Regions from separate parts of the Paractinoplanes abujensis genome, predicted to be linked through region 3. Evidence: riboswitches for the same ligand, from Rfam matches in the RefSeq annotation. Region 3 holds a riboswitch; each other region holds the start of a gene.

Region 1 (3,263 bases), 1.6 Mb from region 3:
GCGTCCGGTCCGGTCGAGGAGATCGTCGGCGACTCCCCGTCGGTGCAGCTGGAGGTGTCCGACGTGCCGGCCGCCGAGCGGGTGCTGGACGAGCTGGGCGTGCGCTCGGTGCTGCCCGACGGGCCGTCCGGGCTGATCGTCGAGATGAACGGCACGCCCCGCTCCGAGGTGGTGGCGTCGCTGGTCCGGGCGGGCGTCGCGGTCGACCGGGTGGTGCCGCGGCGCCGCCTCGAGGACGCCTTCCTCGCCCTGGTCGGCGAGAACTCGCGGGGAAGTGGAGACCGATGAGCGTTGATGTGAGTGCCGGCGCGACCGGCTACCGGCCGTCGCGCACCCTGCCGGTCTGGGCCGAGGTGCGGCGGCAGGCCTCGCGCCGGCGCACCCAGCTCGGGCTGGGCTTCATGGCGGTGCTGCCGCTGATCATCCTGATCGCCTTCGAGTTCGACAGCGGCGGCGACGAGGACGGCGACGGCGGCGCCTTCGGCAGCCTGGTCGACCTGGCCACCTCGGGCGGGCTCAACTTCGCGCTGTTCTGCCTGGCTGTGTCGGCCGGATTCCTGCTGGTCGTGGTGGTTGCGCTCTTCTGCGGCGACACGGTGGCCAGCGAGGCCAGCTGGGGCAGCCTGCGCTACCTGCTGGCGGTGCCGGTCCCGCGGGCCCGGCTGCTCGCGGTCAAGCTGATGGTGGCGCTGGCCTACTCGGCGGTGGCGCTGCTCGTGCTGACCGGGGTCGGGCTGCTCGCGGGCACCCTGCGCTACGGCTGGCACCCGCTGGGCAGCACGATCGCGGCCGAGATCGCGCCCGGCGCAGGTCTGCTGCGGCTGCTCGGGATCGCCGGCTATTTGGCCGTCACCATGCTGGTCGTGGCCGGGCTGGCGTTCTTGCTGGGCACCCTGACCGACGCCCCGCTGGGCGCGGTCGGCGGCGCGGTGATGATCTGGATCCTGTCCAGCATCCTCGACCAGATCACGGCGCTCGGGGTGATCCGCAACGCGCTGCCCACGCATTACAGCGACGCCTGGATGGGCCTGCTCTCCACTCCCGTGCAGACGGACGACCTGGTCAAGGGGGCCATCAGCGCCGTCATCTACGCCACCGTGTGCTGGGGTGTCGCGTTCTGGCGCTTCACCCGGAAGGACATCACCTCGTAGCAGGGGTCTGTCTCACACCTTCGGATCGCGCGTGCCGAAACGCGGGATCCCGTCGTAAGGTGTTGGAAACACAACTGAATACCTCATCCAGAGGGGCAGAGGGATACGGCCCTGTGAAGCCCCGGCAACCACCGTGCAGTCTCGACGACGAGGCCGCGCGCGGCAGGTGCTAATTCCGTCCCCGACCTGGGGAAAGATGAGAGGGAAGGCCTCGATGACGTCTACCGTCAACGCACCCGCTGCTATCTCCGCCTCGCCCGCCAAGGGTCTCGTGTGCCGTGCCTGCGGAGCGGAATACCCGCTGATCGCCCAGCACGCCTGTTACGAGTGTTTCGGCCCGCTCGAGGTGGCCTACGACGCCGACCTCCTCGCGCGGGTCACCCGTGAGCAGATCGAAGCCGGCCCGCAGAACATCTGGCGCTACGCCGGCCTGCTGCCCGCCGGTCAGGACCCGGCGACCCGGGTCACCCTCGACCCCGGCCTGACCCCGCTGGTCAGCGCGCCCGCCCTGGCCGCCGCGGTCGGACTGCGGGCGCCGCTGTGGGTCAAGGACGACTCGGCCAACCCGACCCACTCGTTCAAGGACCGCGTGGTCTCGGTCGCGCTGACCGCGGCCCGGGGCCTCGGCTTCACCCGCTTCGCCTGTGCCTCCACCGGCAACCTGGCCAACTCGGTGGCCGCGCACGCCGCTCGCGCCGGGGCGCCCAGCATCGTCTTCATCCCGTACGACCTGGAGCAGGGCAAGGTCGTCACGACCGCGGTCTACGGCGGCGACCTGGTGGCCATCGAGGGCTCCTACGACGACGTCAACCGGCTCTGCGGTGAGCTGGTCGAGACCGACGAGTTCGAGGACACCGCGTTCGTCAACGTCAACGTCCGGCCGTTCTACGCCGAGGGCTCGAAGACCCTGGGCTACGAGGTCGCCGAGCAGCTCGGCTGGCGCATCCCGGCTCAGGTGGTCATCCCGATGGCTTCCGGCGAGCTGCTGACCAAGGTCGACAAGGCGTTCGCGGAGCTGGTCGAGATCGGGCTGTGCGAGGCGCCCGAGGACGGCTGGACGGTCTTCGGCGCGCAGTCGGCCGGCTGCAACCCGATCGCCACGGCGCTGCAGAGCGGCACCGACGAGATCACCCCGGTCAAGCCGACCGGCATCGCGAAGTCGCTCAACATCGGCGACCCGGCCGCCGGGGCGTACGCGATCGAGGCCGTCCGGCGCACCGGTGGCTGGATGGACTACGCCGACGACGACGAGATCCGGGCCGGCATCCGGCTGCTGGCCGAGACCACCGGTGTCTTCGCCGAGACCGCGGGCGGCACGACCGTGGCCGTGCTCAAGAAGCTCGTCGAGAGCGGCAAGCTCGACCCCGAGAAGGAGACGGTCGTCTACAACACCGGCGAGGGTCTCAAGACGTTGGACGCGATCTCGGAACTGGTCGGACCGACCCACCGGATCAAGCCGTCGCTCAAGGGCGCCCGCGAGGCCGGCCTCCTGGGATGATGACGGTGAGTAACTGACCGTCCGGCGTCAAGTGAGAATTCCATCCCGCGAGGACTTGCGCCGGGTTACCGGGATCGGCAAGATGCTCTCTGCGGGAGGGCGCGGCGCCGTACGCGGCCCCTCACCTTCGAGCTTGGCGACAATCTCTCGAGGGGCCCAACGACCCAGCGCCGGAGGCGTTGTGCGTCCGTTCTCCCGACCAACTTCCGTCCCGTGACGGCGCGATAAATCGCTCGCGTTCATGGCCGCCGCCCGCAAGGGTGGCGGCCATGCGTGTATCTGCCGGTCCTCTGACGTCTTACGAGATCGTCTACGACATTGCGAGCGTTACAGCACATCACGACTGTCCGGACATTCCCTTTTCGATCCGGCGAAACTTCCTCAAGACCTTCGACAATCCGCCACCGGGCGCGCTCATCGAGCGCTATCTGGGCTACCTCGACGACAAGCCGGTCGGCTATCTCGAGCTCAACTTCCCCCAACTCGACAATTTGGACATTGTCGAGCTGGACCTGCTTGTGCTGCCTGAGCATCGACGTCACGGCGTGGGCCGCGCCCTCTATGACCTGGCGGTCGAGCGGGCCGAGGTCCACCACCGCAAACACCTGCAGGCC
Region 2 (3,263 bases), 6.1 Mb from region 3:
CGGTCGAGTGCCGCGGCCACGGCCGGCCAGCAGTCCGGGTCCGGGCAGTAGCCGGTCGACTGGTTCGACACCTCGACCACCCGCCGCTCGCCGTCGAATGTCATCTCACCGGCCGCCAGCACGTCCTGCCCATCGGCCAGAACGACGTGTTCACTCCGGCGCGGCGCCAGTTTGAGCCACCCGTCGACCCCGACGACGAACGTCAGCGGCTCGTCCGGGAGCCGTCCCGCGGCGTCGAGACGGACCGGCTCCACGCGGCCGGCCGACTCCTGGATGTCCGCCGGCCCCACATAGCGATAGCGCCTCACCCCGCGACGCTATCCACCCCGCCACCGACAGGGCGACCTGATTAACGCCGACCGGTAGGCCCGCGACGACGACTCGTTGGCAGGACGGGCTTGGGCGGGGGAGGCCGACTGAGCGGATACCTCGGATGGCCGAGTGGGGCCGCGGGCTCAGCGGGTGCGAGCGGCACCGGGCGGGCGCGCCTGGCGCGGGCGGGCGCGCCGGGTGCCGGGCGGGCGCGCCGGGTGCCGGGCGGGCGCGCCGGGTGCCGGGCGGGCGCGCCTGGCGCGGGCGGGTGCGCCGGGTGCCGGGCGGGTGCGCCTGGCGCGGGCGGGTGCGAGCGGCGCCAGGCAGGTGCGCGGGGCACAGGCGGATACCGAGCCGGCGTCAGCGCTTTCCGATGGCTGTTGGGCGGACCACGAAGATGACGCGGTCCGGGGCGTCGGTCGGGGGCTTGGTGCCGAACGGAGCGTCGTAACGCTCGGCCAGCTCGACGAAGAAGTCGCCGTTCGGGTCGGGGTCGATGCGTTCCACGACGCCTCGTACTTCGATATAGCGATACGGGTCGGCCGGGTCGACGATCGAGAGGGAGACGGCGGGGTTGGCCGTGACGTTGCGGAACTTGCGGCGGAAGTTGGTGTGCGTGAAGCGCAGGAACTGACCGTCCCAGCTGAACCACATCGGGTTGACCTGCGGCGTACCGTTGTCGCGCACGGTGGCGAGGTGACCGATCAGGGGCCGCTCCAGCAGGTCGAGGAGCTCGTCGGGGATGATCCGGGTTTCAGACGTCACGGTCGCACACTCTACCCAACCTATGGGCATTGTGGGTTCGTCGGCGGGTGGCCGAATATTCGCGTCGGCGTGGGACTGCTATGGTCCGACGGGTCACGAGTGCCAGCGTCAAGCCCCGGCTCGCTGGCCGGCAACCCCCTGTGGTGGGTGGGTGCTCCGGGTGATGACCAGGTCCGGCGCGCAGCGTGCCGGGCAAACCACGACTCGGGAGTGCGCTGTGACTCTGCCCCGGCCTGTCCTTGAAGGTTCCCTCGTACGGCTCGAGCCGCTGACCCCCGCGCACGCGGCCGACCTGGCCGCGGCGGCCGCCGGTGATCGTGGGTCGTTCGGCTGGACCTGGGTGCCGCAGCCCGGCGAGGTGGACGACTACATCGACCAGCAGCTCGGGCGGGCGGCCCAGGGGACCATGACTCCGTATGCGCAGATCGCGCTGGACACGGGCCGGGCCGTCGGAGCCACCGCGTACTGGGATCCGCGCCGCCGCCCCGAAACCGGTGACCTGTATGCGATCGAGGTCGGCTTCACCTGGCTGGCCGCCGCGGCGCAGGGCACCGGCATCAACACCGAGGCGAAGCTGCTGCTGTTCGCGAACGCCTTCGACAACTGGCGCGTCGAGCGGGTCGATCTCAAGACCGACGCGCGCAACGTTCGTTCCCGGGCGGCGATCGCGGCGACCGGCGCGACCTTCGAGGGCGTCCTGCGCCGCTGGTCACGGTCGTGGGTGCCGGGTGAGGAGGGCCGGTTGCGCGACTCGGCGATCTTTTCGGTCATCGCCCCGGAATGGCCCGCCTGCCGCGCCCACCTGCGGCAACGGCTGGCCGCCAGGACGGGGCAGCGCAAGGACTCAGCGCGATGAGGGACTGGCGGTCCTGGTTCGAGTTCGGCCGCACGCTGCCCCTGGCGCCCGGCGTCCACGCGCCTTCCCGGTTCTCGGCGCTGCTCGCGGCCGCGTTGCAGGACTGCGGCGACCGTACGGTGATCGATGCGGGCTGCGGCGCCGGCCTGATCACCATCGCGGCGTTGCGGGCCGGCGCCCGGCACGTGATCGCGATCGACTCCGATCCCGCCGCGGTCGAGCTGACCCGGCGCAACGTGGCCGAGACCCTGGGTGTGCAGCCCGTGGAGGTCCTTCGCCTCGACTTCCGCGAGCTGGACGAGCTCGACGCCGACCTGCTCGCCGTCAATCCGCCGCAGCGCCCCGCGTCCACCCTGGAGGCGGTCGAGCCCGACCAGCGCCACCTGCACGTGGGTGGTGGCGCCGACGGCCTCGACACGCTGCGCCTCGTGCTGAGGCACACCAGAGCGGCCACCGTACGCACCACCGCCGCCGACACTCTGCCGATCCGCTCGGTGCCGGCCGTGTCGCGTCGCCGGGTGCTCACCGCCACCCTGCCGATGCACCGGGCCTGGCACCCGCTGACCGGACCGGAGGCCCCGGTCAGCGTCTGGGAGCTGCGCCGCACCCCCGTCTCGACGGCAGGCTCCCGGCCGTGAAAGCCGGCTACTACCCGGAGTCCGGTCCGCCGGGCTTTCTGGCCGCCGCTGCCGCGCAGGCCCGCTTGGTCCTGGCGGCCGGCGACCCCGACGCGACGTACGAGGCCGGCTTGGACTTCGCCGGGCTGGCCGGACGGGCCTTGGGCGCGGCCCCGGCGGGCGAGCCCATCGCCGACTTCCCGGCCGCCCTGAGCTGGATCTGGGGTTCGCTCACCGACGAGATGGACGCCCCCGGCCGCGGAGCACCGGACCAGGGCGCGGCCGCGGTCCGGCACATGCGCCGGGCCGCCACCGAATGGCTCGAGGTGCTCGGCTCCCCCGTCCCGGGTGCGGTTGCCGCCTACCTGGACCGCTGGCTCCACGAGGAGTGCGGCTACGAGCGGCCCTGATCGGAGCCGGGCGGAAAGCGACAAGCACCACATCGTGCGGGGTGTCACGATTCGGTGCCGGGCGAACGGTCGACAGCGGACGATGGGTGGATGAGGCTTCCGTCGGTGGTTGTGGTCAGGGCCGCGTTCCTGGCTGTCGCCCTGCTGATCGTGCTGATCGGGGTGGTGGGGTGGCCTGCCGTCTTGCTGGGGGCGGCGTTCGCGGTTTGGTTCACCGACACGCGCCGGCCCGGCCGAAAGGCGTAGGCGCAGCCGAAAGACCTAGTGAACGCGCTGGCTACCGTGCCGGCGATGTGGGACAGA
Region 3 (3,263 bases):
GACACTCCCGCCCGGCAGCACGGCGTAGTGGTGACCCGCGCAGGCCAGGGCCCCGCGCGGGCACATCACGCACGGCCGGGGCCGCTGCAGGTAACGCTTCATCAGCAGGACGCGGCCCTCGGAGATCACGACGGCCACGGCGCGCGGTTGAGTCATGGGAACAGAATGCCGCACAGCCGGTCGATGTCGTCGTGGGTGGTGCCCAAGCCGAAGCTCACGCGCAGCAGGCCGCCGGTTCCGCAGTCGCCGCCACCGCCGAGGCGCCGCACCAGCGGGTGGGCGCAGAACATTCCCGCCCGGACGCCGATGCCGTGTTCACGCCCCAGCCGATCGGCGACGCCGACCGCGTCGGGCAGGGCGTACGAGACGATGCCGACGCGCGGCTGCCGTCCGCCGAAGAGGGTGACACCGTCGGGGAGCGAAGCGAGCAGCGAACGCTCATGGTCGTCCAGCTCGGCGCGATCGGCCTGCATCAGCGCCTCGCATACGGCGGCCAGAGCGACAGCTCCGATCAGGTTGGGGGTGCCGCCTTCGTGCCGCGCGGGTCCGGTGGCCCAGGTGACGTCGTGGTCGCCGACGGACAGGCTGGCGCCGCCGCCGCGCAGGTACGGTTCGGCCGCGTCCAGCCAATCGCTCCGCCCGGCCAGCACGCCCGCCCCGAACGGCGCGTACAGCTTGTGCCCGGAGAAGGCGACATAGTCCGTGCCCAGTTCGCTCAGGTTCACCGGCCGGTGCGGCGCCAGCTGAGCGGCATCGAGCAGAACCCTTCCCCCGTACGAGTGAGCCACGTCGGCCAGTTCCCGCACCGGCCAGATCTCCCCCGTCACATTGCTCGCGCCGGTCACGGCGAGCAGCGCGGGACCCCGTACGGACTCGAAAGCGGCCCGCACCGCCCGGACCGCCGCGTCGGGATCGGCCGGCGCGGGCAGGCGCACGGGTGACGGCCAGGGCAGCAGGTTGGCGTGGTGCTCGCCGTCGAACACGATCGTCGTGGTGCCCTCGGGCAGCGCGCGGGCCAGCAGGTTGAGCGAGTCCGTCGTGTTGCGCGTGAAGATGACGCTGTCGCCGTCGCGGGCGCCCACGAACTCGGCCACGGTGTCGCGGGCCCGCTCGTATTCGAGCGTCGACCGCTGCGACCGCAGCCCCGCGCCGCGGTGCACGCTGCCGTAATACGGGAGCAGATCCCGTACGGCGTCGGCCGCGGCCCGGACAGCGGGCGCCGAGGCCGCGTAGTCGAGGTGAACGAAACGTTGCCCGCCCACGGTCAGGTCGGCGCCGACGACATCGAGACGGTCAGACACAGCAAGGCCTCCGGAGGCTCGCGCTTGCCTGCGCCCGGCCGGGCGCAGACCTGGTCCTCACCCGGGGCACCCCATCGCGAACGCAAGGGTTGCCGGCCAGCAAGCCGGGGCTACGCGCTGGCACTCATGACCTTCCGAAGAGGCTAGCATCACGTAACTCCTATCGGTCAAGTAGGCATAGGCTGAACGCATGGACGAGCAGCTTTGGGCCGAGTGGCACGCCGAGCACGAGCGCACCCTCGCCGACCCGCATGGATTCCTGGCCGTCACCAGCCTCAACTTCCTCACCGCGACCCCGCAGCGCTTTCCCGACGCCCCCGGCGAGTGGAGCACCGGCCCGGCCGGCCCGGTCGTCACGCTGGCCCCCGGCGAGTCACTCACCGTCGACGGCACGGAGGTCACCGGCCGCCACGAGTTCGGCGTCCTCCCCGAACGCGGCGGCCGCAACGCCACCGCCGGCGACGCCGTCATCGAAGTGGCCAAGCGCGGCGGTTTCGACATCGTCCGCCCCCGCCACCCCGGCAATGCGCTGCGCACCCGGTTCCGCGGCACCCCCACGTACGAGCCCACCGACAAGTGGCAGCTGACCGGCCGCTACGTTCCCTTCGACACCCCGCAGGACGTCACGGTGGGCGCCGCCGTGGAGGGTTTGGAACACATCTACGAGTCCCCCGGCGTCGTCGAGTTCGAGGCCCTGGGCACCCCGCTCTCCCTCACAGTCTTCAACGGCCGCACCCCGGGATCGTTCTTCGCCCTGTTCACCGACGAGACGTCGGGCATCACCACGTACGCGGCCAACCGCAGCCTGGCCATCGCCGAGCCGGCCTCCGACGGCACAGTCACCCTCGACTTCAACCGCGCCACCAACCTGCCCTGCGCCTACACCGACTTCGCCACGTGCCCCCTGCCCCCGGCGGAGAACAAACTCCCCGTCCCCGTCGAGGCCGGCGAGAAAATCCCCTACGAACGCCAGCTGAACGCGGGCTCGTAGCCGAGCAGGCGGCGGGCCTTGTCGATGGAGAGCAGGGTCTCGTGTTCGGTGAGGTCTTTCTTGAGGGGCAGGTCGGGGAAGACCTCAGCCGCCAGGGCGGTGCTGGGCCGGGCCATCACCGTGTCGGCGTTGGCGATCACGAAGATCTCGACACCCGGCTTCCCGTACGCCAGGGACAGCCGGACGGCTTGGGCCCCGTCGCGGGCGTCGATGTAACCCCACGCGTTCCAGCTGCGGTGGTGCGGATCGGCGTCGTACGAGGGGAAGTCCTGGTAGTCGCCGGGTTCCATCACGTTGGAGAAGCGCAGGCCGACCATGGTCAGCGTGGGGTCCCAGCGGCAGAACTGGGCCGCCATCTGCTCCTCGAGGTGCTTGGCCAGCGAGTACGAGGAGTTGGGGCGGGCCGGGTACTCCTCGTCGGCCGGCAGGTACGGCGGCGGCGTGGTCTCGAAGGGCAGGCCGAGCACGGTTTCGCTGGACGCCCACACGACGGTCTTGATGCCGGCCGTACGGGCGGCGGCGAAGACGTTGTACGTCACCGTGATGTTGTTGTGGAACGTGGCCGCGTTGGGGAGCAGGCCGGGGGCGGGGATCGCGGCCAGGTGCACCACGGCGTCGATCTTGTCGTAGCGGTCGTCGACGGCGGTCAGCACGGAGACCGCCTGGCCGAAGTCTGACAAATCGACACGCGTGTAGGACGCCGCCGACGGCGGACCCGGCGCCAGGTCGAGGTTCACCACGTCGTTGCCGTGGTCGAGCAGGTCCTTGACGACGGCGCGGCCGAGTTTGCCGCTGCCTCCGGTCACCGCGATACGAGCCATGCCGACCTTTCTACCCCCGTACGAGATGGGCACGCAGGGCGGCCGCGATCTCGCCCGCCGCCGCGAGCTGTTCGGGGGTCAGCGCGTCGACGAAGAGTTCGCGGATGTCGCGCAGATGCGGCCGGGTCGCCGCCTGGAACGCGGCCAGCC

The links. A riboswitch is a leader RNA that binds a small molecule or an ion and turns the genes downstream of it on or off. The one in region 3 is predicted to bind S-adenosylmethionine.
Region 1: it holds a riboswitch for S-adenosylmethionine, as region 3 does, so the genes downstream of both, thrC (threonine synthase) here and BKA14_RS40775 (aminotransferase class V-fold PLP-dependent enzyme) in region 3, are expected to answer to the same signal.
Region 2: it holds a riboswitch for S-adenosylmethionine, as region 3 does, so the genes downstream of both, BKA14_RS12335 (GNAT family N-acetyltransferase) here and BKA14_RS40775 (aminotransferase class V-fold PLP-dependent enzyme) in region 3, are expected to answer to the same signal.

What each region holds. Positions count from the first base shown of each region.
Region 1 is NZ_JACHMF010000001.1:7,267,905-7,271,167, forward strand. It holds gene BKA14_RS33255 (alpha/beta fold hydrolase) at 1-288, shown strand, start outside; gene BKA14_RS33260 (ABC transporter permease) at 285-1,151, shown strand; SAM riboswitch class I at 1,232-1,354, shown strand; gene thrC (threonine synthase) at 1,366-2,649, shown strand; gene BKA14_RS33270 (GNAT family N-acetyltransferase) at 2,919-3,263, shown strand, end outside.
Region 2 is NZ_JACHMF010000001.1:2,758,677-2,761,939, forward strand. It holds gene BKA14_RS12325 (TFIIB-type zinc ribbon-containing protein) at 1-308, opposite strand, end outside; gene BKA14_RS12330 (PPOX class F420-dependent oxidoreductase) at 673-1,077, opposite strand; SAM riboswitch class IV at 1,169-1,282, shown strand; gene BKA14_RS12335 (GNAT family N-acetyltransferase) at 1,295-1,933, shown strand; gene BKA14_RS12340 (50S ribosomal protein L11 methyltransferase) at 1,930-2,571, shown strand; gene BKA14_RS12345 (hypothetical protein) at 2,568-2,960, shown strand; gene BKA14_RS12350 (hypothetical protein) at 3,051-3,206, shown strand; gene BKA14_RS12355 (hypothetical protein) at 3,252-3,263, shown strand, end outside.
Region 3 is NZ_JACHMF010000001.1:8,834,156-8,837,418, reverse strand. It holds gene BKA14_RS40780 (NUDIX hydrolase) at 1-156, opposite strand, end outside; gene BKA14_RS40775 (aminotransferase class V-fold PLP-dependent enzyme) at 153-1,301, opposite strand; SAM riboswitch class IV at 1,317-1,433, opposite strand; gene BKA14_RS40770 (DUF1684 domain-containing protein) at 1,492-2,292, shown strand; gene BKA14_RS40765 (NAD-dependent epimerase/dehydratase family protein) at 2,262-3,113, opposite strand; gene BKA14_RS40760 (MarR family winged helix-turn-helix transcriptional regulator) at 3,124-3,263, opposite strand, start outside.